DNA from 3 places in the Paraglaciecola aestuariivivens genome. Region 2 is predicted to be linked to each of the others. Evidence: predicted binding sites of a transcription regulator. Region 2 holds the regulator's gene; each other region holds the start of a gene.
What was found. Region 2 encodes sigma-54, which starts transcription at its own class of promoters, with help from an activator protein. Its sites were predicted from a motif close to GTTGGCACGNNNNTNGNNT; they were not measured.
Positions count from the first base shown of each region.

Region 1: the regulator sigma-54 is predicted to act here: its motif matches at 4,783-4,801, upstream of ACVCDT_RS00480 (DUF883 domain-containing protein).
Region 3: the regulator sigma-54 is predicted to act here: its motif matches at 3,036-3,054, upstream of glnA (glutamate--ammonia ligase).

Region 1 is NZ_JBRKBA010000001.1:86,984-94,169, forward strand. It holds gene ACVCDT_RS00450 (response regulator) at 1-764, shown strand, start outside; gene ACVCDT_RS00455 (GGDEF domain-containing protein) at 799-1,764, opposite strand; gene ACVCDT_RS00460 (BON domain-containing protein) at 2,022-2,573, opposite strand; gene ACVCDT_RS00465 (hypothetical protein) at 3,012-3,383, opposite strand; gene ACVCDT_RS00470 (hypothetical protein) at 3,746-3,979, opposite strand; gene ACVCDT_RS00475 (hypothetical protein) at 3,990-4,406, opposite strand; gene ACVCDT_RS00480 (DUF883 domain-containing protein) at 4,417-4,731, opposite strand; gene ACVCDT_RS00485 (endonuclease/exonuclease/phosphatase family protein) at 5,156-6,067, shown strand; gene ACVCDT_RS00490 (hypothetical protein) at 6,079-6,414, shown strand; gene ACVCDT_RS00495 (serine hydrolase domain-containing protein) at 6,521-7,186, shown strand, end outside.
Region 2 is NZ_JBRKBA010000008.1:14,091-21,276, reverse strand. It holds gene rapZ (RNase adapter RapZ) at 1-827, opposite strand, end outside; gene ptsN (PTS IIA-like nitrogen regulatory protein PtsN) at 828-1,271, opposite strand; gene hpf (ribosome hibernation promoting factor) at 1,293-1,580, opposite strand; gene ACVCDT_RS12445 (RNA polymerase factor sigma-54) at 1,606-3,099, opposite strand; gene lptB (LPS export ABC transporter ATP-binding protein) at 3,267-3,992, opposite strand; gene lptA (lipopolysaccharide transport periplasmic protein LptA) at 3,992-4,534, opposite strand; gene lptC (LPS export ABC transporter periplasmic protein LptC) at 4,497-5,063, opposite strand; gene kdsC (3-deoxy-manno-octulosonate-8-phosphatase KdsC) at 5,060-5,614, opposite strand; gene ACVCDT_RS12420 (KpsF/GutQ family sugar-phosphate isomerase) at 5,615-6,574, opposite strand; gene ACVCDT_RS12415 (calcium/sodium antiporter) at 6,595-7,186, opposite strand, start outside.
Region 3 is NZ_JBRKBA010000005.1:116,447-123,632, forward strand. It holds gene lspA (signal peptidase II) at 317-808, shown strand; gene typA (translational GTPase TypA) at 886-2,724, opposite strand; gene glnA (glutamate--ammonia ligase) at 3,132-4,541, shown strand; gene ACVCDT_RS09210 (DUF4124 domain-containing protein) at 4,700-5,227, shown strand; gene glnL (nitrogen regulation protein NR(II)) at 5,312-6,385, shown strand; gene glnG (nitrogen regulation protein NR(I)) at 6,388-7,186, shown strand, end outside.

The DNA.
Region 1 (7,186 bases), on a different contig from region 2:
AGCCCTTAACTGGCAAAATTTTAGTGGTAGATGATTTAGCCGATATTCGATTATTAGTTGGGCACTTTTTACGCGGCTTTGGGTTAACCGTAGACTTTGCTGAAAATGGCAAACAAGCACTAGAAAAAGTAAAACAACAGCTAAATTTCGCCACTCAATACCATGCGTTAATTATGGACATTCACATGCCAGAAATGAATGGTAAGCAAGCAGTCGTAGCCTTGCGCGAATTGGGCTTTCATCAACCTATTCTGGCCCTAACAGCGGCCAATATGAAAGGTGTAAAAGAAGACTTGCAAGCCTTAGGTTTTGATCAGGTTATTGCAAAGCCGGTAGAAAAAAATCAACTCTATCAAAACCTTGCTAATGCGTTAAAACTGGACAAACAACAGCATTCTATACAAACCAATGCACAAATTCAGCGTCCAAACTTTTTATTGGTAGAAGACGACCAAGACGCAGCTGAGATCACTAAATTAATGTTAGAAAATCTAGGGGCAGAAGTAACCCTAGCCAACTCAGGAGCCGAGTGCAGAAATCAGATAAATAGCCAACAACAATGGCATAAAGTTTTATTAGACTTACACCTACCAGATGCAAATGGTTGGACCCTAGCTGAGTTCATTTCCACTCATAGTCCAAACACTCAAGTGCATATAGTTAGTGGTGAACAAGTCGCTCAAAGTGAGCTAGAAAAACATAGCTGCCAATCTGCCCTATTAAAACCCCTGAATAAAGAAAAGTTACTTAGCTTATTCAATTAATCTCTGTGCTCTGGGTTAAAGTAAAGGCCCAAAATTAAACAGCGAATTGATTGCGCCCCGCTTCTTTTGCTTTATATAGTTTCTTATCAGCTTGATTTAACAGCCATGCTGAATCAAATGTTTGGCTTTTAATTTTATGCGGCGTGCAAGTTGCAATTCCTATGCTTACCGATAAATACTCATGCTCAAGATGCGCACTTGCTAGCTTTAGTGCCTGCACTTTTGCTAACACAGACTCGGCTAATTTTTTTGCTCCAGCCAAGTCGGTACAAGGCAACAAAATAACAAACTCTTCGCCTCCGTATCTTGCAACAAAGTCAGCTTCGCGATTAGCAACACTTCTAAGCGCCTTGGCCACTTTCTTTAAAGCCTCGTCGCCTTGCAAATGACCAAACTTATCGTTAAATAATTTAAAATGATCCACATCAATCATTAAAACCGAGAAAGCTTGTTGGCAGCGCTGCATCCTAAACCATTCTTTGGTTATTGTAGTATCAAGTTGCATTCGATTCGCTAGGCCAGTTAGTCCATCAGTACAAGAGATTTGCTCTATTTCCTTTACGCTCTTAATTAAATTCATCAAGTTATTAATTTTGGCTAGCAATAAAGCCGGGTGAGTGGGCATTTTTAAACAATCTAAGGCGCCTAACTCTAAGGCAACCAATTGTTCATTTAACGCATGGCTTTGTGTTAGTACCAAGAGCGGAATAAAATTAAGTAAAGAATGGCTACGAATTTTAGCTAAATCTGCTATCCATGCATTTTGTTCACTGGCTGCGTTAAATAAGATCAACTCAACATTATTTTGATTGGCTAAAGAAAACAACTCAGTAACATTTTCTACCCTAAAAACCTCATAGTGTTCGCTGAGCGCTTTAGCTTGTAAGGCACTGGGTTGCCCTTTACCTACTATAACAATGCTTTGCTCTTGCTCTGTCAATACATTGCCAAGGTATTCTGTTTCAGCAGGTAATAAAAAAGCATTGGAGTTAGCAGACATTAGACATTTTCCTTTAAACACTTGGGGCGAACCAGCTTAGTGATAACAAAGCCTAATTCGAATTATTTGCAGTTTGGTAACGAGCAAACCAATTAAAATGGCTGATTGACTTGGGCGCTGATACCTTAAGTACATCAGGCTGATAGTCAGACTTTTTGTTTTTTAAAACAGTAAAATATTTTTTCATAAAATAACGCCTTCACTTGTTAAAAAATATGCCGCGCTCAAAAGCGCGGCATGTAGATCATGCATTTTTATTAGCTTTGTAATTCAAGGCGATTTACCACCTTAGTTACATCGTCAGTATTTTCGGCGATAGCTTGAGCTAACTGACGTTCAGAATCAGAAGCCACTTCACCTTTTAAGGTCACTACGCCTTTTTCTACTTCTACGTCAATGTCTAAACCACTAACTTCAGATTCAAACAACAAACGGGTTTTAACCACAGTCTCAACTTTTGAGTCTTTTAACTGTTGCATCATTTGATTGTCTTGCTTGGGCTTATCTGTAGCCACAACAGTTAAGTTATTTTCTACGTCTTTAACTCCTTCTAAACTGCGCACTAACTCTTCGGCTAAAGCACTGTCTACTGAGGTATCAACTTTACCGGTTAAAATTACCGTGCCGTTTTTCACATCAGTATTGATGTCGAACGAATTTAAATTACCGTTAAACAACAAGGTTGATTCGGCTTTGCCATCAATCCATGCATCTTTGGCAGTATCTTTCCAAGTGTTTTGAGCACTTGCGTTAAAGCTTGCGGTACTAATAGCAGCGGCGATAAAAATTGAAAGTGTTGTACGTTTCATACTTAATCTCCTGTTAAAAGTTCACTTTCTCTAATGCTAAATCGATGCCAATACGTAACACTTTGATTTTTATTGAAAAATTAAATTCCCGGAAAAGTTGGTTAACTGAAATTTATGTAAGCTTTGCTAGCCAAAATGTAAAAAATTCACACTAGTTGGCTGAATAAAAATCAGGACTAATCTTTTTACAGTGGTTTGACCTATGACTTTGTTCTAGTTGGTAAATTAGGTTAGGGCAGAGAATAAACTGAAAGTTTATGCATAAAATAATCGTTAATAATAACAATGGGTGCGTTAATTGCGCTCTTGCTAGCAATCAAATATCAAGCCTACTTTTGGACAAAGATGTGTTGTGGGTCACGCCTGTTTCTATGTTCCTTATTTTCTAAAATTAGGTGGCATAGATGGCATCAAACGATGCGACAAAAAATCCAAAGTTTATTGCGAACTTATGCCAGCGGTTTGAGCTTGGGGTTTATCAGCTCGATAAAAGCCAGGTTTACCCACGGCCTGTTGATGTAGCTCTACTAATAACAAACCTCTTTGGGCGTAATCTTTGGCTTTTGCCGACCATTTTGCCTGATGATATCTAAGCGCGTGTTGGTAATAAAATAATGCTCGCTCTAAGCGCAATTGACTATATTTGTCTTGCTGGCTTCGATCGGCATTTTGAATGGCTTGTTTGAGCTGTTGTATGACTTTAGGTAAATTAGACTCTGTTTGCGGCCACGTGGTCTGAGCATAACCCCAAGTTGAAAATAATATAGCTAGCAACAGCATACCTAAAACACTTATTAAGCTAGATTTCATCACATCACTCCTAAATGTAAATTTACCTTACTAGCGCCTAGCTAGCAGAAAAAAACCAATAATTAATCGACCCCAATTAACTTATTCTCCTAACTTGCTAGCCCTTATTATTAAAGGCCTTATGTGACATTAAGATGAACACCACTGGAATTATTCAGCTCAACTTAGTGCTTTTTTACATAGGGATAAAAGATGACTTAGGTAAAATTTTCAGAGCTATTTGGTATTTTCTACAGCGTAAAAATAACTACAAAACCCAACAACTAAATTATAACCAGGCAAAAAAAGCACCGTGGAAGTGCTTGGGACACTTTCCACAGTGCAAGACAAAAAAGCCGAGTCAGACTCGGCTGGGAGTGTGCCTAGAACAATTTAAACAGTTCTGGCAAGACGCGAAAAAATGCATGGCTAGATTGATTTGTTCCATTCAGGGCGCCTAATACAAAGGCACTAGCAATACCTTGAGGTGAGGCTAATAGCGCCTTACTTTGGTGAGTGGCTTGAGTTAATCGCCTTGTTGTGATTTTTTGGGCTAACTCAGCATGCACTTTAGCTTGCAAAAGTTGTTGTTTTTGACTGTGTAGAAAGTCGTACATAATTGACCTCTCAAACTTTGTTTGGCGATGAAAACAAGTGTTGCCAAGTGGTTTTAAATTCTATGGCTACCAGCGCTGATTTAAGCGTGATTAACATCAACCAAGCCACTAAAATGTTGATAAAAAATAGTCCGAGTAAAGCTAAAGCCCAATGTACACCCACTAACTGTAACCCTAAGAATATGGCGTAAAGTCCCATAGCCCAGCTGATGACTAACAATCCAGTGAGTCCTAACACACAAAAAAGCGCAACAACTACAGCTTTTAAACTTAACCTAAAATCTGCCACTAACAGCTCAAGCTGAGTGCGATACTTAACTTTTAAACTAGTGAAATATTGCTCCCATGCTGAGAGCACATCAGAAAAGGCGGGATCAGCTTGCGCTGGTCCCTGCTCTTCATCTGGGTGTAAATTTGATGCTTTCATGACTATCTATCTATTTCTTTTTCAACAGTGAAGTCACTAACATACCTGCTGCAAAAGCAATGCCTGCAGTAGCGACAGGATGCGCTTTGGTATATTTACCTACAGCTGAATTGTCCCAATACTTTTTGGCTTGGTTTTGTTTCTCACCTAGGGTTTTAGCTGATTCTGCAGCTGATTGACGCAACTTGCCCTCTGCCATAGAAGCATGTTGGGCTAAGTTATCCACGGATAAATGCAAGGTTTCTGATACTTTATCTGCAATAGGGGTGGCAGATTCATTGGCATGAGTTTGGCTATTGGTTGTAGCTTGTTTAGCGTTTGACATCTTTGCTCTCCTAATCATTAAAGCGGGGAATTCCGCATTACTCTTAGTTTGAAGCAACCCTTATGCCAGCTAAAGAGTTTCCTTAAAACTTACTATTTATCAATAAGATAGATTAATTGAAAGATTGTAATCACATTCTTCTGCTGACACTATCTGTGTAATTCTTGCAATACTGCTGCAATATTTACCTGCCAACCATCACAAGCACTCAGGCAGCCTTGATTAAACTCAAATTGTCAGATGAATTAGCCATGCAAAATGATAAGCTAAGCCTTAATTAAAAACTTCAGCAGCTAGCCAAGTTGACCGACTCATTTGGAGAAAGACGGCAATAATGATAAACCTCTGCTTATTATTCGCGACTAGCTTTTTGTTATGCATAACTTTAGCGCCTTTTTTACCTTCAAATCATTGGCTTTGCAGAGTGTGGGAATTTCCTCGAGTACAAATTGCCTGTTTAGCTTTTTTATGTGCCCTTTTGGTTTTAGTGTTTGGCTCTGGATACTTAAGTAATTACTTAGTTGGCATAAACTTGGCGGTCACTATGTACCAATTAATCTGGATTTGGCCATATACAGTGTTTTACCCAATTCAAGTACCTAAAGCCAAATCCACTGCCGCTACTCAATCCATTAAAATTTTAACTAGCAATGTATTAATGCCAAATCGCAGTGCCAACAAGCTGCTTGATTTAGTTAAGCAATACCAACCCGATATATTAGTCACTTTAGAAACCGACACTTGGTGGCAAAATGCTTTGGCCGACTTAGCTAAAGATTATCCACACCGAGTTAGTCGACCTTTAGATAATTTGTACGGCATGCATTTGTATAGCAAATTTCCTTTGTTAGACGTACAAGTAAAAGATCTTATTGAAGACCATGTGCCCTCTATTCATTGTTCACTGGTGCTAGCCAATCAGCAAAAAGTGCAGTGCCATTTTTTGCATCCTGCGCCACCTAGCCCAACCGAAAACGAGCGTGCCACCCCAAGAGATAAAGAGTTAATGTTAGTCGCCAAATCATTAAAAGATGTCACTCACCCTGTGATAGTAACGGGCGATTTAAATGACGTGGCTTGGTCTCCTACTACGCGAGCATTTAGACAAGTCAGTGGCCTACAAGATCCGCGCCTAGGCCGAGGCATGTACAATACCTTCCATGCCCAAATTCCATTTTTACGCTGGCCTTTAGATCATATTTTTCATAGTTCGCATTTTGAGTTAGCCCAACTAAAGAGGCTCAGTTCAATAGATTCAGACCACTTCCCGTTATTTAGTGAGTTGGTCTTTGTTGCTGCATCTAAAGATTCATCGAATAACAAACCGCCATCCTAGGACTGAACAAAATGCCAAAAGTTTTACGATTTTTACCTATCGCCATAGTGGCAATTATTAGTGAGCTTGCTGGCTTAGCTAAACTATTGCAGGCCCCTGACGAAGTCGCCTTTTTACAAACTTTTGGATTGTCCACTTCTATGATTGTGTTTTATGGACTATTTCAAATTTTAGCCGGCGCCTTAATTACCTTACCAAGATCAAGACGGATAGGCGCAGATATGGCAATTCTGGCATTTGCCTTAGCAACAGGATTTTTAGTGGCATCGGGCAACTATACTTTTGCAGTTGTTTCGCTTTTGCCTATAGGGTTATCAGGGTGGATCAGCTATCAAACACGCCAATAAAGCCGTTATAGGCAAGAAATTAACAACTAGGCTTAACCTTTAAGGGTTGGCCATTTTGACATGCAACAAATTGATTTAACTACCAATGACAAAAACCAAAGTTAGTATGAATAAAAAATCTTTTAAACCACTTTTTAGACTGATTTTATTAACCGGCACTGTAATTTCGTTATTTTACGTGCCATGGATTTTAGTTAAAGCCTGGATATTACCACTACCCAACACCATTCAAGCACAACTTGAGCAAGCCATAGATCATGGGTTTGATGGCATGATTGTGTACGTACAACAAGCAAACCAACCTGCGCAATTTTATGCCGCGGGATACAAAGATCGTAGTAAGCTAATTCCTGCCGATCCCCATGCATTATTTAAGATTGCCAGCATAAGCAAACTTTATGTGGCAGTCGCTATCACCAAATTAGTCAGTAGTAAGAAACTATCGTTAGACGATACCCTGGCTGAGCATTTTCCTGAATATGTTGGCAAAATCCCCCATGCTGAACAGGTAACTGTTCGCATGTTAGTACAACACCGAAGCGGCATTGCAAACTTCACTGACAATCCAGACTATTGGCAAAACGAACAACAAAAAGGCCCTAAAGCGCTAGATTTTGCTTTAGCATTACCCGTTAGCTTTGAACCCAATCAGGGTTATGAATATTCTAATACTAACTATTTATTACTGCGCCAGCTCATCGAAAAAGTTCAGGGTTATAGCCATCATCAATATATAAAAGAGCAAATTTTAACCCCATTGGGACTAAACAAT
Region 2 (7,186 bases):
TGACGTATTTGCACATCGGGATGCGAATCGCTAAAGCTTTTGGCTAAGGTTTCGGCTACATAAACTGAGCGATGTTGGCCGCCTGTACAACCTATGGCAATAGTCACATAACTGCGATTATTACGTTCTAAGTGGGGTAACCAGGTAGATATAAGGTTTTGAATTTGCCAAATAAATTTGGTTACTATGGGTTGTGAGCCTAAAAAGTTTTGCACAGGCGCATCTAAGCCTGTGAGGTGTTTTAGGTCTGGCTCCCAATGTGGATTGGGTAAAAAGCGCCCATCAAATACGTAATCCGCATCTTTAGGTATTCCATGCTTAAAACCAAAAGATTCAAATACCAAAACTAAACGAGAGCTTTTTTTGCCTAATATGCGCTCTCGCACTAATTCGGCTAATTGGTGAACGCTGAGTTGGTCTGTATCTAAGTATAAATCAGCGCGTTCTGCTATAGGGGCCAAAAGTTGGCTTTCAGCATGGATAGCCGCAGATAGTGACTTATTTTGTTTAGATAAAGGATGTAAACGTCGGGTTTCACTAAAGCGTTTAATTAATATGTCATCGCTGGCATCTAAATAGAGTATGGTCATAGTCCAAGTCGATGGCAGGTAATCAAGAATTTCCACTAACTCGTTGGGGTTTTTGGGTAAGTTTCGAACGTCTATGCTGACCGCAACCTGATCGTACTCGTCTACCACTGTATGGGTTAATGTTGGCAATAAATTAACTGGGATGTTGTCTACGCAGTAGTAACCTAAATCTTCTAGTGAGCGCAATACAATGGATTTACCTGAACCAGAACGCCCACTAATAATGATTAATTTCATTTAAATGATAGCCTCAAATAATTCTTGATCGGTTTTTGCCTTACGCATTTTATCTAAGGTCACTTTATTATTTAGCTTAAACGCAATGGCAGACAAAGTGCCTAAATGTTCTGAGGCTTTATTTTCGGGTACTAAAATCGCAAAAAAGACATCTACGGGAGCATTGTCTATAGCGTCGAAATCAATCCCATGCTCAGTGGTTACCACTATAGCTAGCACTTTTTCTAAATCGCGTAAACGCCCATGAGGTAGCGCAATACCATTGCCAATACCCGTACTGCCCATTTTTTCGCGGCATATCAAACTGGCTAAAATAGTGGCTTGATCTATGTCAATCAAATGCTGGTTGGCAATTTGACTAATCAATTCGAGCACTTTCTTTTTGCTGCTACCTTGAACTGCACATATAGTGCAGTCAGGGTGCAGAATATCTTTTATTTCCATTGCGATTCTAATGGTTGGGGGTTAATGGCGTTTAACTTTTTCCTTGTGCTTTATCACTTGTCGGTCAAGTTTATCGATTAAAGCATCAATGGCGGCATACATATCGGTATGTTCGGATGTGGCAAAAACTTCAGTGCCGCTAAGGTGTAATGTGGCTTCGGCTTTTTGATTCAACTTTTCTACATTTAAAATGACATAAACATTGTTAATGGCATCGTAGTGTCGTTCTAATTTAGTAAATTTTGTGTCTACGTAGTCTCTTAAAGAATCTGTAATATCTACATGATGACCGGTCAGGTTAATTTGCATATCGCCTTCTCCTTCTTCAATCCGCCTATAGTAGGCTCTTACGTTGGTTTGACGGTGGGATCATTAAAGACTCCCGATATTTTGCTATTGTACGCCGTGCCACTTTAATGCCTTGGTCGGCTAACAATTGGGCAATCTTACTATCACTTAATGGTTTACTTGGTTTTTCGGCTGCTACCAGCTTTTTAATTAAAGCTCGAATAGCAGTAGACGAACATTCGCCTCCAGTTTCAGTGGCAACATGACTAGAGAAGAAATATTTTAGTTCAAAAATCCCTCTAGGTGTGTGCATATACTTCTGGGTTGTTACTCGGCTGATTGTAGACTCATGCATATCTACCATTTCAGCCACATCATTGAGTACCATAGGCTTCATCATTTCTGGCCCATGTTCAAAAAAGCCCATTTGTTGTTGCACTATGCAGTTTGACACTTTTAATAAGGTTTCGTTTCGACTTTCGACACTTTTTATAAACCACTTAGCTTCTTGTAAATGCGAACGAATAAACTGGCTGTCAGAGGCGTTTTTTAAGCCCTTGCTCATAGCCGCATATTGTTGGTTTACATTGAGCTTGGGTAAGCTGTCGGGGTTAAGCTCTACTGTCCAGCGGCCATTCTTTTTAGACACAGACACATCTGGGATCACGTATTCAGATTCACCCGTGACTATAGCTGTGCCAGGTCTAGGGTTAAGGCTTTGCAGTAAACGCATAACTTCGCGTAACTCGTCTTCTTTTAGACGAGTTTTGCGCATTAAGGTACGGTAGTCTTTACTGCCAATTAAATCGCAATATTCAGTGATTAACATCTTGGCTTCTTCTAACCAAGGGGTATCGGGAGCAAATTGTTTAAGTTGAATTAATAAACACTCTTGGGCACTGCGAGCGCCAGAGCCAACAGGATCAAACATTTGAATGCGCTTGAGCACCACTTCTACTTCATCTAACTCTATTTCTTCATCATCCATGCTAGCCAGCACTTCTTCGGTACTGATAGTTAAGTAACCAGCTTCGTCAATAGAGTCAATAATAGCCATAGCAATGGCGGCGTCTGTTTCGCTAAAATGGGTGAGACGCATCTGCCATAATAAATGGTCTTGAATATTGTCTGTGGTTTCACCCTGAAAAACTTGGTCGTCATCGCCTGCTGAGCCGGCGCTGGTCATAGATGAAGGCGCAGAAGAGGCACTCAGATATTCATCCCAAGTGCTGTCTAGAGGTAAATCTTCGGGAATATCGTTATTTTGCAGGGCATCACCGGTTTCAACGCTGTCGGCGCTGACTTCTTTTTGTGAATTGCTCTCGTCTTTTGCATCGGCGCTGTGATTGGTTTCTAGGGCTTTTTCGTCACTAGCATTGTCTTGCTGCTCATCTATTTCTAACAATGGATTAGAATCAAGGGCCTCTTGAATTTCAGTTTGTAAATCCAAGGTTGATAACTGCAACAGCTTAATCGCCTGTTGCAGCTGCGGAGTCATAGTGAGTTGTTGGCTAAATTTTAACTGTAAAGAGGGTTTCATTTACTTCTTATGCTTAGTCTGTTGTTGTTATCAGCCGAGTTACACTCTTGATTTGCGACATTTTGCTGGCTAAGTTGGATTTCTTCATATCTATCAGTTGATTATGGGTTGAATCCAGTTTAGGTCAAGGATAAAAATTCGTAAATTAAGAGTCATGAATAGCTTAACTATAGCCTGAATTGTTCACCTAGGTATACATCTCTTACACGTTGATCACTTAAAACTTCTTCGGCAGTGCCAGAAGCTATGAGTTCACCATGACTGACTATGTAAGCTTTTTCACAAACGTCTAGGGTTTCTCTGACATTGTGGTCAGTAATTAACACACCTAAACCGCGATCTCGCAAGTGCTGAATAATCTTTTTAATGTCGTTTACCGAGATAGGATCGACTCCCGCAAAGGGTTCATCTAATAATATAAATTCTGGGTCGGCAGCTAAGGCGCGGGCAATTTCAACTCTTCGCCGCTCACCGCCAGATAAGCTCATACCTAAGCTATTGCGAATATGGTTTATATTGAATTCGTCTAAAAGTGAATCAGCTTGTTGCTCTCTTTGTTCGGTCGAAAGCTCTTTGCGCGTTTGTAAAATAGCCATTAAGTTTTGATGTACAGTCAGCTTTCTAAAAATAGAGGCTTCTTGAGGTAAGTAACCTATGCCTTGTCTGGCACGCACATGCATAGGTTGTAAAGTTAAGGCTTGTTGATCAATAAAAATATCGCCTTTATCTAAAGGCACTAAGCCAACAATCATATAAAATGTGGTGGTTTTTCCCGCACCATTAGGGCCTAGCAGTCCTACTATTTGCCCAGTAGACACCTCTAAACTTACATCCCGCACTACCTGGCGTGATTTATAAGATTTAGCCAAATGTTGAGCTTTTAAAACGGCCATTAAGGTTGGTTTTCCTGTGTTTTAGCTTCTGGCGTCTTAGTGACTGGCTGAAAAGTCGTGATTACCCGACCGCTTTCTTGATCACTGCCCTGAGCAATAATTTGTTCTAATTCCATATTAAACTTTATGGATTTGCCTTTAACACTGCTGGAGTTTTGGGTGATATGGGCATTGCCTTCTAAGCTAAGTGAACGACTATCTCTGTGATATTCAATTCTATCCGCGCTGGCGGTTACTGTACTGCCATCTTCTTGTTTTTGTGAATAGGTTGCAGGGTTGCCTGTTGCAATAAAAATTTCTTTGCCTTCGCCTTTGCTAGCATCAATTTCTAACGCGTCAGCTTTAACTTCTAACGAACCTTGTTTGATCACCACATTGCCTTCGTAAGTGGCTTTTTTGGCAATGCCATCAGCGTTTTGATATTGCGAAGCTAATTCAATCTTTTTACTAAAGTCGTCTTTGCCTGCGTGACTGGTGGCCGCAAACAAGCATAAGCCCAACAAACTAGTGTGATGAAGCAGGCTGGTAAACAGTTTTAACATGGTCTAATAACTCGTATCTTTGGGTTTCTAAGCTTGCGGTAAAGCCGTTACTGTTAATGACGTAATTGGGCCCAACAATTTCTACAGCTTGATCTGAATACATGGTTTTTTCAGCTAAATTCACTTCAACAAATTGTGTTTTAATGACTTGAATATAACCTTGATCGTTCAGACTGGTTATTTGTACATCAGATTCAAATTGAATCCGTTGATCTTCGTATAGTGTGCCTTCATTTGCTTTAACTTTCCATGGATGCATCGACTGAGCAAACAATAAATAATTAGGTTGGGTAAATAGAGTAAAGCCAAGTAAATCAAAATGTTCCATCTTTTGGGCAAACACTTGATGGTTAATATGACCCATTTTATCGTATAAAGTGCTGCGCATTTGTTTGGCTTGATAATTCGGCACCCAAGCTTCTTCTGTTAGATTATCTGTATCGGGTGGCGCTTGATTAAGCCAGCTAGGCAAACTTAAGCCTAACGCTAATAAAAAAAGCATACCTATACAGAGTGTTACTCTGTTCATACACTGGCACCGTGTATGCCTTCAAGTTTATTGTGTGCCAATAGAATTAGATCACATAACTCCCGCACTGCACCCATACCGCCTTTAGTGATAGTGCAATAATTGGCTTGCGCGGCAACAATAGGGTGACCATCTTGTACACATACTTTTATTTGGGCGGCTTTAAACATGCCCAAATCTGGCATATCGTCGCCTATGGCAGCGGTAGCATGGGGGGCAATGCCAGTTTGAGCTTGGATGGTTTTTAGGGCGGGTAGTTTGTCTTCACAGCCTTGGTAAATATGCTGAACCCCTAAAGCGCTCATGCGTTTTTCAACCATATTTGATTGGCGACCAGTAATGACTGCCACTTGAATGCCTAATTTAATTAGGGCTTTTACCCCGTAACCATCGCGGGTATGAAAGGCTTTTAATTCTTCACCATCTTGGCCCATATAAATTCGACCATCTGAAAACACTCCATCTACATCACAGACCAACAGCTTAATTTTGCCTAATTGGGTTAGTAGACTGGTTTTTATTTCTCCATAAGGTGTGTGTATTGTAGGCATTTAAATGATCCCTGCTTGTAATAACAGTTGCATATTAATGGCGCCGACTGGCTGATTATTTGTATCTGTCACAAAAAGCGAGTTTATTTTGTGCTTTTGCATTAAGGCTAATACTTCGGCAGCCAACATGTTTTGCGAAGCTGTAACGCAATTGGCCGTCATAATTTGTTGAATTTGGGTATGGTGAATGTCAATTTTTTTATCTAACACTCGCCTTAAATCACCATCGGTAAATATGCCTAGTAACTTACCTTGAGCATCGACTATGCCAGCCATACCCAGAGCTTTGCGAGATATTTCTAATAAAACTGCACTTAAAGTTTGTTCGGGAGAGACTAAAGGTAGCTTGTCTCCTGTTAACATAATATCGGCCAGCTTTAGCAGCAGCTTTCTGCCTAACGAACCACCAGGGTGCGATAGGGCAAAATCATCAGAAGTAAAGCCTCTAGCATCAAGTAAAGCAACGGCTATAGCGTCACCCATGACTAAGGTAGCAGTGGTGCTAGAAGTGGGCGCTAGCCCTAAAGAACAAGCTTCTTGAGGTACTTTAATGCATAGGTTTATATCAGCATATTGTCCTAGAGTACTCTTGGCATTTGAGGTCATGGCTATGATAGGCACACCTAGGCGCTTTACCACCGGAATTAATCCTAAAAGCTCACTTGTTTCACCTGAATTAGATATGCATAACAAAATATCTTGCTCGGTTAGCATGCCTAAATCACCATGATTGGCTTCGCCTGGATGCATAAAAAAGGCTGGGGTACCGGTACTGGCTAATGTGGCAGAAATTTTATGCCCTATATGCCCAGATTTTCCCATTCCACATACCACCACTTTACCTTTGCAGGCTAAAATAGTTTCGCAGGCTTGAACAAACGCATCGTCTATATATTGGGCAAGTTGCTCAACCGCTTGTTTTTCGATGCTAATAACCTTTAATGCTGACTCTTTTATCATAATGTCCGCTGAGCCTAATATTAACTAAATAATAAAACTTGATAACCAAAGAAACAGGCAACTAATCCTAATCCTTCAATACGATTAATACGGCGGCTGCCCTTTAGATGGAAACTAAACATCAATAGTAATAGGGTTAATCCCAGCATTACATAGCTGTCTCGGGTGGCAGCATTGGCATCAATTACACCTGGGGCAATCAGCCCTGGCATAGCTAGCACCGCTAATAAATTAAAAATATTTGAACCAATAATATTGCCTAAAGCCAAATCATCTTCATTTTTTATTACCCCGGCAATACAAGCGGCTAACTCAGGCAAACTGGTACCTATCGCAATAATAGTTAAGCCAATGACTAATTCGCTTAGGCCAAAGAAGCGTGCAATATTTGAGGCATATTCCACCATAAAGTGGGCACTTAAGGGCAGCAAAATCATGCCAACAACTAACCACATAATGGCTTTAGAGGTAGGCACGCCCGAGGGAATTTCACTTTCTGTTTCGGGTTGCAAGGGATCGCCAGATTCCATATGAAAAGACATCCAAGTTAGCCCACCTATTACCAAAAAGAAAAAGCTAATAAGAATAATGCCCTCAATCCGAGTTAAGCTA
Region 3 (7,186 bases), on a different contig from region 2:
TCAGAGTAAACTTTGACTCTGATTTAATCCAATCACATCTCCTCGCCCTAACGTGCTTTGTGTTATCCAGCATATGAATTTGCAAACTCACTTCCTCATTCTTTGCTGTAACTCACTTTCTTAACAATAAATCACCATCATTTATTGGTGTCTCTAGTCGTAATATTCTACACGCATAAACCTAAGCTGTAGTGACTGTTTTAGTAAAGAAAACTAGCTACAAGTAAGACTAGATAGACTCAGTACAGAGGTTCGTGGAATAATCCCGCTTTAGCTTTTTCTCGTTTAACCTAAACAATAAGGTCGTTTAAAAAACATGAAATTAATGAATCGCTTACAGATGCTGTTTTTAGTGTGTTTAGTTAGTGTAGGCTTAGATCAAGGCAGTAAATGGTATGCGGCTAATTATTTGCCTAAATTTGAGATGACCAGTTATTGGTATGACATTTTGCGTATTGGTTACGCAGAAAATACTGGCGCTTTTTTAGGCCTTGGCAGTGGCATGTCTGACACCGCTAAGTTTTGGATTTTTGTTTGTGCCGTTGGTTTAATTTTGCTGGTTTTAGCCATTTATATTTTGCGTACTTCTACTACCAGTGACTATGGATTGTTTTCATTAAGTTTAATTTTTTCAGGTGGGATCAGTAACTTTTATGATCGCGCGGTGAATAACGGTGCGGTAATCGACTTTTTAAATTTAGGTATAGGCTCGCTGCGAACCGGCATTTTTAATGTTGCAGACATGGCCATTATGTTAGGGGTATTTATGTTGTTGTTTGCTAAAGATAAACCTAAACCAAGCAATTAACTTATCGCAGCCTAAAATCAAATAAAAAAAATCGGCCTAAGCCGATTTTTTTTATTGGTTGAAAACCTAAAGTTGAATTAAGACTTAGGTGCTCGACTCGCTTGTTTACGTAAGTTTTCAGTTAATAACTTTTTACGTATACGAATGTTGACTGGTGTCACTTCAACTAGCTCATCGTTGTCGATAAACTCTAACGCTTGCTCTAGCGACATTTTAATAGGTGGCACTAGGTTTTGCGCTTCGTCTGTACCAGAAGCACGTACGTTAGTTAATTGTTTACCTTTTAGCGCGTTAACGGTTAGGTCATTTTCACGGCTATGAATACCAATTACCATGCCTTCGTATACTTCTACACCATGACCAATAAATAAACGGCCACGCTCTTGTAGGTTAAACAAAGCATTGGTTAGAGCTTTACCTGTTGCGTTGGCAATTAATACCCCATTTTTACGTTGACCAATTTCGCCACCTTTGTGTTTAGCGTAGTGATCAAAAGTGTGGTACATCAAGCCTGAGCCAGAGGTCATAGTCATAAAGTCAGTTTGGAATCCAATTAAACCACGGCTAGGAATAACAAAGTCCATACGCACTCGGCCTTTACCGTCTGGAGACATATCAGTCAGCTCACCTTTACGTGTGCCCAATTGCTCCATAATAGAGCCTTGATGTTCTTCTTCTACATCTATAGTAACGGTTTCAAAAGGTTCGTGAATTTCGCCATCAACTTCGCGCAAAATTACTTCTGGACGAGATACGGCTAATTCGTAACCTTCACGACGCATGTTTTCAATTAAAATACCTAAGTGTAATTCACCACGACCAGATACACGGAATTTGTCTGGATCAGGCATTTCTTCAACTTTTAATGCAACGTTATGTACAAGCTCATTTTGTAAACGCTCTAGGATGTTACGTGAGGTCACGTATTTACCTTCTTTACCTGCAAATGGAGAGTTGTTGACTTGGAAAGTCATGGTTACTGTAGGCTCATCTACCGAAAGGGCAGGTAGTGCTTCAACCGCATTAGGATCGCAGATAGTATCTGAAATTTTAAGCTCGCCTAAACCAGTAATAGCAATGATATCGCCAGCGTCTGCAGAGTCTACTTCGTGACGTTGTAAGCCTAAGTAACCTTGTACTTGACCGACTTTACCGTTGCGTGTTTTACCGTCGGCGCCAACAATAGTAACTTGTTGGTTAGGTTTAACAGAGCCACGAGTAATACGGCCTATTCCAATAACCCCAACATAAGAGTTGTAGTCAAGTTGCGATATTTGCATTTGAAAGCTGCCGTTGATGTCGGCTGCAGGTGGCTTAACGTGTTTAACTATAGTTTCAAATAAAGGGGTCATGTCTTCACTTGGGGTATCAACATCGTTAGTTGCCCAACCATTTAAGGCCGAAGCATAAACTACTTCAAAGTCTAACTGGTCGTCTGTTGCACCTAAGTTGTCGAACAAATCAAAAACCTGATCCATTACCCAATCAGGACGAGCACCTGGCTTGTCTATTTTATTAATAACAACTATTGGCTTTAAACCTTGAGCAAAAGCTTTTTGGGTTACAAAGCGAGTTTGTGGCATCGGCCCTTCTTGGGCATCCACTAATAGCAATACAGAATCGGCCATAGACATAACACGTTCCACTTCACCACCAAAGTCGGCGTGTCCAGGGGTGTCAACTATGTTAATGCGGTAATCATTCCATTTAATTGCAGTATTTTTAGCCAGTATGGTAATGCCACGTTCTTTTTCAATGTCGTTTGAGTCCATCACGCGCTCTTCAGCTTCACCGCGACTTTCTAAGGTACCAGACTGTTGTAGTAACTTGTCGACTAGTGTGGTTTTACCATGGTCAACGTGGGCAATAATGGCTATGTTCCTCAAGTTTTCTATTGAGGTAGTGGATGAACTCATTGTTTTTTCTCTGTTAGGGCCAGTTAAGATACTTACAATTTTAGCTGGCTAGATTTTACTAAAATTTTATGGGCGCGGATTGTACAGTTTTATCGCACCTTTAGCTAACAACTAATGCATATTAGAAGAAATAAAGGAGAATGCCGCAAATCGCTAACTTTGTATTAACATTATAGAGATGAATTGAAACATTTCTGTGCAGTTGCTTTATTGTGGTGCCATGATGCACCGTATTGGTGCTAAAAATATTTTAAGAATTGAACTAATGCATCGAATAAAGCCCAAATAAGGGTTTTGCCGTTATTTTTATAACTGGCATGATTATCGCTTTAAAACGGCAACGATTTAGAACTCAAAGCAAAAGTGCTTTGGCTAAACCATTTATATGATTAAATCTGGAGAAAACTATGTCAGCACAAAAAGCCTTAGACCTAATACAAGAATGTGAAGCCAAGTTTGTTGATTTGCGCTTTACCGATACTAAAGGTAAGGAGCAACACGTTTCGATTCCTTGTCATCAAGTAGATGAAGACTTTTTTGAAGAAGGAAAAATGTTTGATGGTTCTTCTATTTTAGGATGGAAAGGCATTAATGAGTCTGACATGATTTTGATGCCAGATGGTGATACTGCAGTATTAGACCCATTTGCTGAAGAAGCTCAAATTAATATTCGTTGTGACATTTTAGAGCCAACTACTATGCAGGGCTACGACCGTGACCCTCGCTCTGTAGCACGTCGCGCTGAAGATTATCTGGTTTCTACTGGTATTGGTGACACGGCTTTATTTGGTCCTGAGCCAGAGTTTTTCTTATTTGATGATGTTAAGTTTCATACAGATATGGCCGGTTCATTTTATAAAATTGATTCGTCTGAAGCTAAATGGAATTCGGGTGCTGAATTTGAAAATGGTAACTTAGCTCACCGTCCAGGTGTAAAAGGCGGTTACTTCCCTGTACCTCCAGTAGATTCAGCCCATGATACTCGCGCAGCTATGTGTTTGGTTATGGAAGAAATGGGGTTAACTGTTGAAGCCCATCACCACGAAGTTGCCACGGCTGGCCAAAACGAAATTGCTTGTTTGTTTAATACCCTAGTGAAAAAAGCCGATGAAGTGCAGATTTATAAGTATGTAGTGCACAATGTAGCGCATGCTTATGGTCAAACTGCCACCTTTATGCCTAAGCCTTTAGTAGGTGACAACGGCTCTGGTATGCATGTTCACCAGTCTATCTCTAAAGACGGTAAAAATATTTTTGCTGGCGATAAGTATGCCGGTATGTCTGAAGAAGCTCTGTATTACATTGGTGGTATTATTAAGCACGCTCGCGCTATCAATGCCTTTACTAACGCCTCGACTAACTCGTACAAGCGTTTAGTACCAGGATTCGAAGCACCTGTTATGTTGGCTTACTCAGCACGTAACCGCTCTGCCTCTATTCGAATTCCTTTTGTAAACAGTGAAAAAGCGCGTCGTATTGAAGTGCGTTTCCCAGACCCAACAGGTAACCCTTACTTAGGCTTTACCGCAATGTTAATGGCTGGATTAGACGGAATTAAAAACAAAATCCACCCTGGCGACTCAATGGATAAAGACTTATACGATTTGCCTGCTGAAGAAGCCGCAGCAATTCCACAAGTATGTAGTTCATTAGAGCAAGCGTTAGATGCATTAAATAACGATCGTGAGTTCTTAACTGCTGGCGGTGTTATGACAGACGACATGATTGACGCTTACATCGCCCTTAAACGCGAAGAAGTACAAAAACTAAATATGACCACTCATCCGGTTGAATTTGATATGTACTACAGTGTGTAATGGCAAAAGCTAACAGCCAATAGTTATCACATTTAATAACAAGCCCGCTACTGCGGGCTTTTTTTTGCCTGCAATCAGGCTACTATATGATGAAGTGGCTAAATCTAAAGCGCGCTTTTAATTTAGGTTAAAGTGATTTGACTGATTTTGGGGTGAATATGAAGTCTTTGGTTATTCTTGGTGCATTGTTGTGGACGATCAATGTCAGTGCAAAAGTTGTCTATAAAACAGTCAAACCAGATGGCACTGTTGTATATAGTGATGTACAAACTCCTGGCGCCACTGCGGTTAAACTGTCTGCGGTTAATACAGCGCAGATGCCTAGCCTAACGGCCAATACTCAGCTAACCCCAAAAGCCCAAAAGCCAAAGCTTAACCAAGTAGCAAATATTAAAGCCTCGGTGACTATTTTAGCGCCGCAGCCAGAACAAACCTTAAGAGACAATAATGGCCGAGTAGAAGTGCTCAGCCAAGTCAGCCCCAAAGTGAAAGGGCAATATCAATTATTGTTAAATAACCGCGTGCTAATGACTCAAGCGAGCGGGAACTTTATGCTTTCAAGCATTGACCGCGGCGCTCATACACTACAAGTTAACTTTCTTGACACTTCAGGCAAGATCCTTGCATCGTCTTCTCCGCAGATCTTTTATCTGCATAAGGCATCTGCACTATTTAGGGCTAATTAGGCTTTTTGAGTTAAATTAGTTTTAATTTAGTCGCAGCTAATTCATATTATGCACTAAATAGGTGCACTATCATTTTTTGGAATTATGGCTAAATCAGGGATTTCTGAAAGCGTACTCGACAATATGTCAACGGCAGTGTTGGTATTGGATGAGCAATTGGTAATTTGTTATGCCAACCATGCTGCGCAAACTATGTTTGAACGCAGTTTAGGCTTATTGATTGACCTACCTTTGTTTCAATTTATTCAATCGTCAAGTTTAGACTTCGAGCGCTTTCAAGCCGATATGCAATTTGCCGAAGTGTATTCTGACTGTGAAGTGAATTTAAAATTTGCTGATGGTAGGCATACTAAGGCAGACGTGTCTGTAACCTGCATGGCTTGGGAAAATGATAAAAGACTATTAGTTGAGCTACGTTTAGTCGAACAACAGAAAAAAATGAGTCAAGAAAACCAGCAATGGGCTCAGCAACAAGCCGCTCGCGAACTGGTACGTGGTTTAGCTCATGAGATAAAAAACCCTTTGGGTGGGATCCGCGGCGCAGCACAGTTATTAGCCAAAGAATTAACCAATGCCGAATTAAATGAATTTACCGACATGATCATTGAACAATCTGATCGGCTCACCAATTTAGTCGACCGATTATTGGGCCCTAATTTTAGGCCTAATTTTGATTGGTACAATGTGCATCAAGTACTAGAGAAAGTTTGTACTTTAGTTCGATTAGATCCAAGCCACAATATTCATCTAGTGCGAGATTATGATCCTAGCATTCCAGATCTTTATCTCGATCAAGATATGCTGCAACAAGCCACCTTAAATATTGTACGAAACAGTGTGCAAGTGTTAACCGAGCATCCAGAAATAAAGGGTGAAATACAAATAATTACCCGTATCGAAAGGCTAGTGATCATCCATGGCAACAGCGTGCCATTGTGCGTAAAGATTCAGATAATAGATAACGGCCCAGGCATTCCACAAGAATTAAAAAATACGCTTTTCTACCCCATGGTAAGCAGTAAAAAAGACGGTAGCGGATTAGGACTGTCTATAGCTCAAACCTTAATTGGCCATCACAGAGGCAAAATTGAGGTAGAAAGTTGGCCAGGTAGAACAGAATTTACCTTATATATTCCTATTGATAAGAAGGAACCCTAAAGATGAATGCAGAAGCTGTATGGATAGTTGATGATGACAGTTCGATTCGTTGGGTATTACAAAAAGCCTTACAGGCGGCCAACATCCCCTGTTGTAGCTTTGAAAATCCAGAAGACTTGTTGCTGCAATTAGAAACTTCACAACCGCCCGAAGTCATAGTTTCTGATATAAAAATGCCTCAAATGGATGGCATGGACTTACTTGCTAGAGTGCATAAGCGTTTTGAACATATACCAGTGATTATTATGACCGCGCACTCAGATCTCGACAGTGCCGTGAACGCCTATCAAAGTGGGGCGTTTGAGTATCTACCTAAACCATTTGATTTAGATGACGCGGTAAATTTAGTGCAACGAGCCTTGACTCATGCGCGCGAACAATTAAGTAAAAATTTAGCGCCAGAAGAAGTAAAAGATACTGAAATCATTGGTGAAGCGCCGGCTATGCAAGAAGTATTTAGAGCAGTTGGCAGATTGTCACGCTCTAGTATTAGTGTGTTGATCAATGGCCAATCTGGTACAGGTAAAGAATTGGTTGCCCATGCTTTACATAGGCATAGCCCTAGAGCTAATAAAACTTTTATCGCCCTAAATATGGCGGCTATTCCAGCTGATTTAATCGAATCTGAACTTTTTGGGCATGAAAAAGGCGCCTTCACAGGAGCACAAGGGGCGAGGCAAGGGCGCTTTGAACAGGCAAATGGCGGGACTTTATTTTTAGATGAAATAGGGGATATGCCGCTAGATGTGCAAACGCGCTTACTGCGAGTTTTGGCCGATGGGCAATTTTATCGTGTGGGTG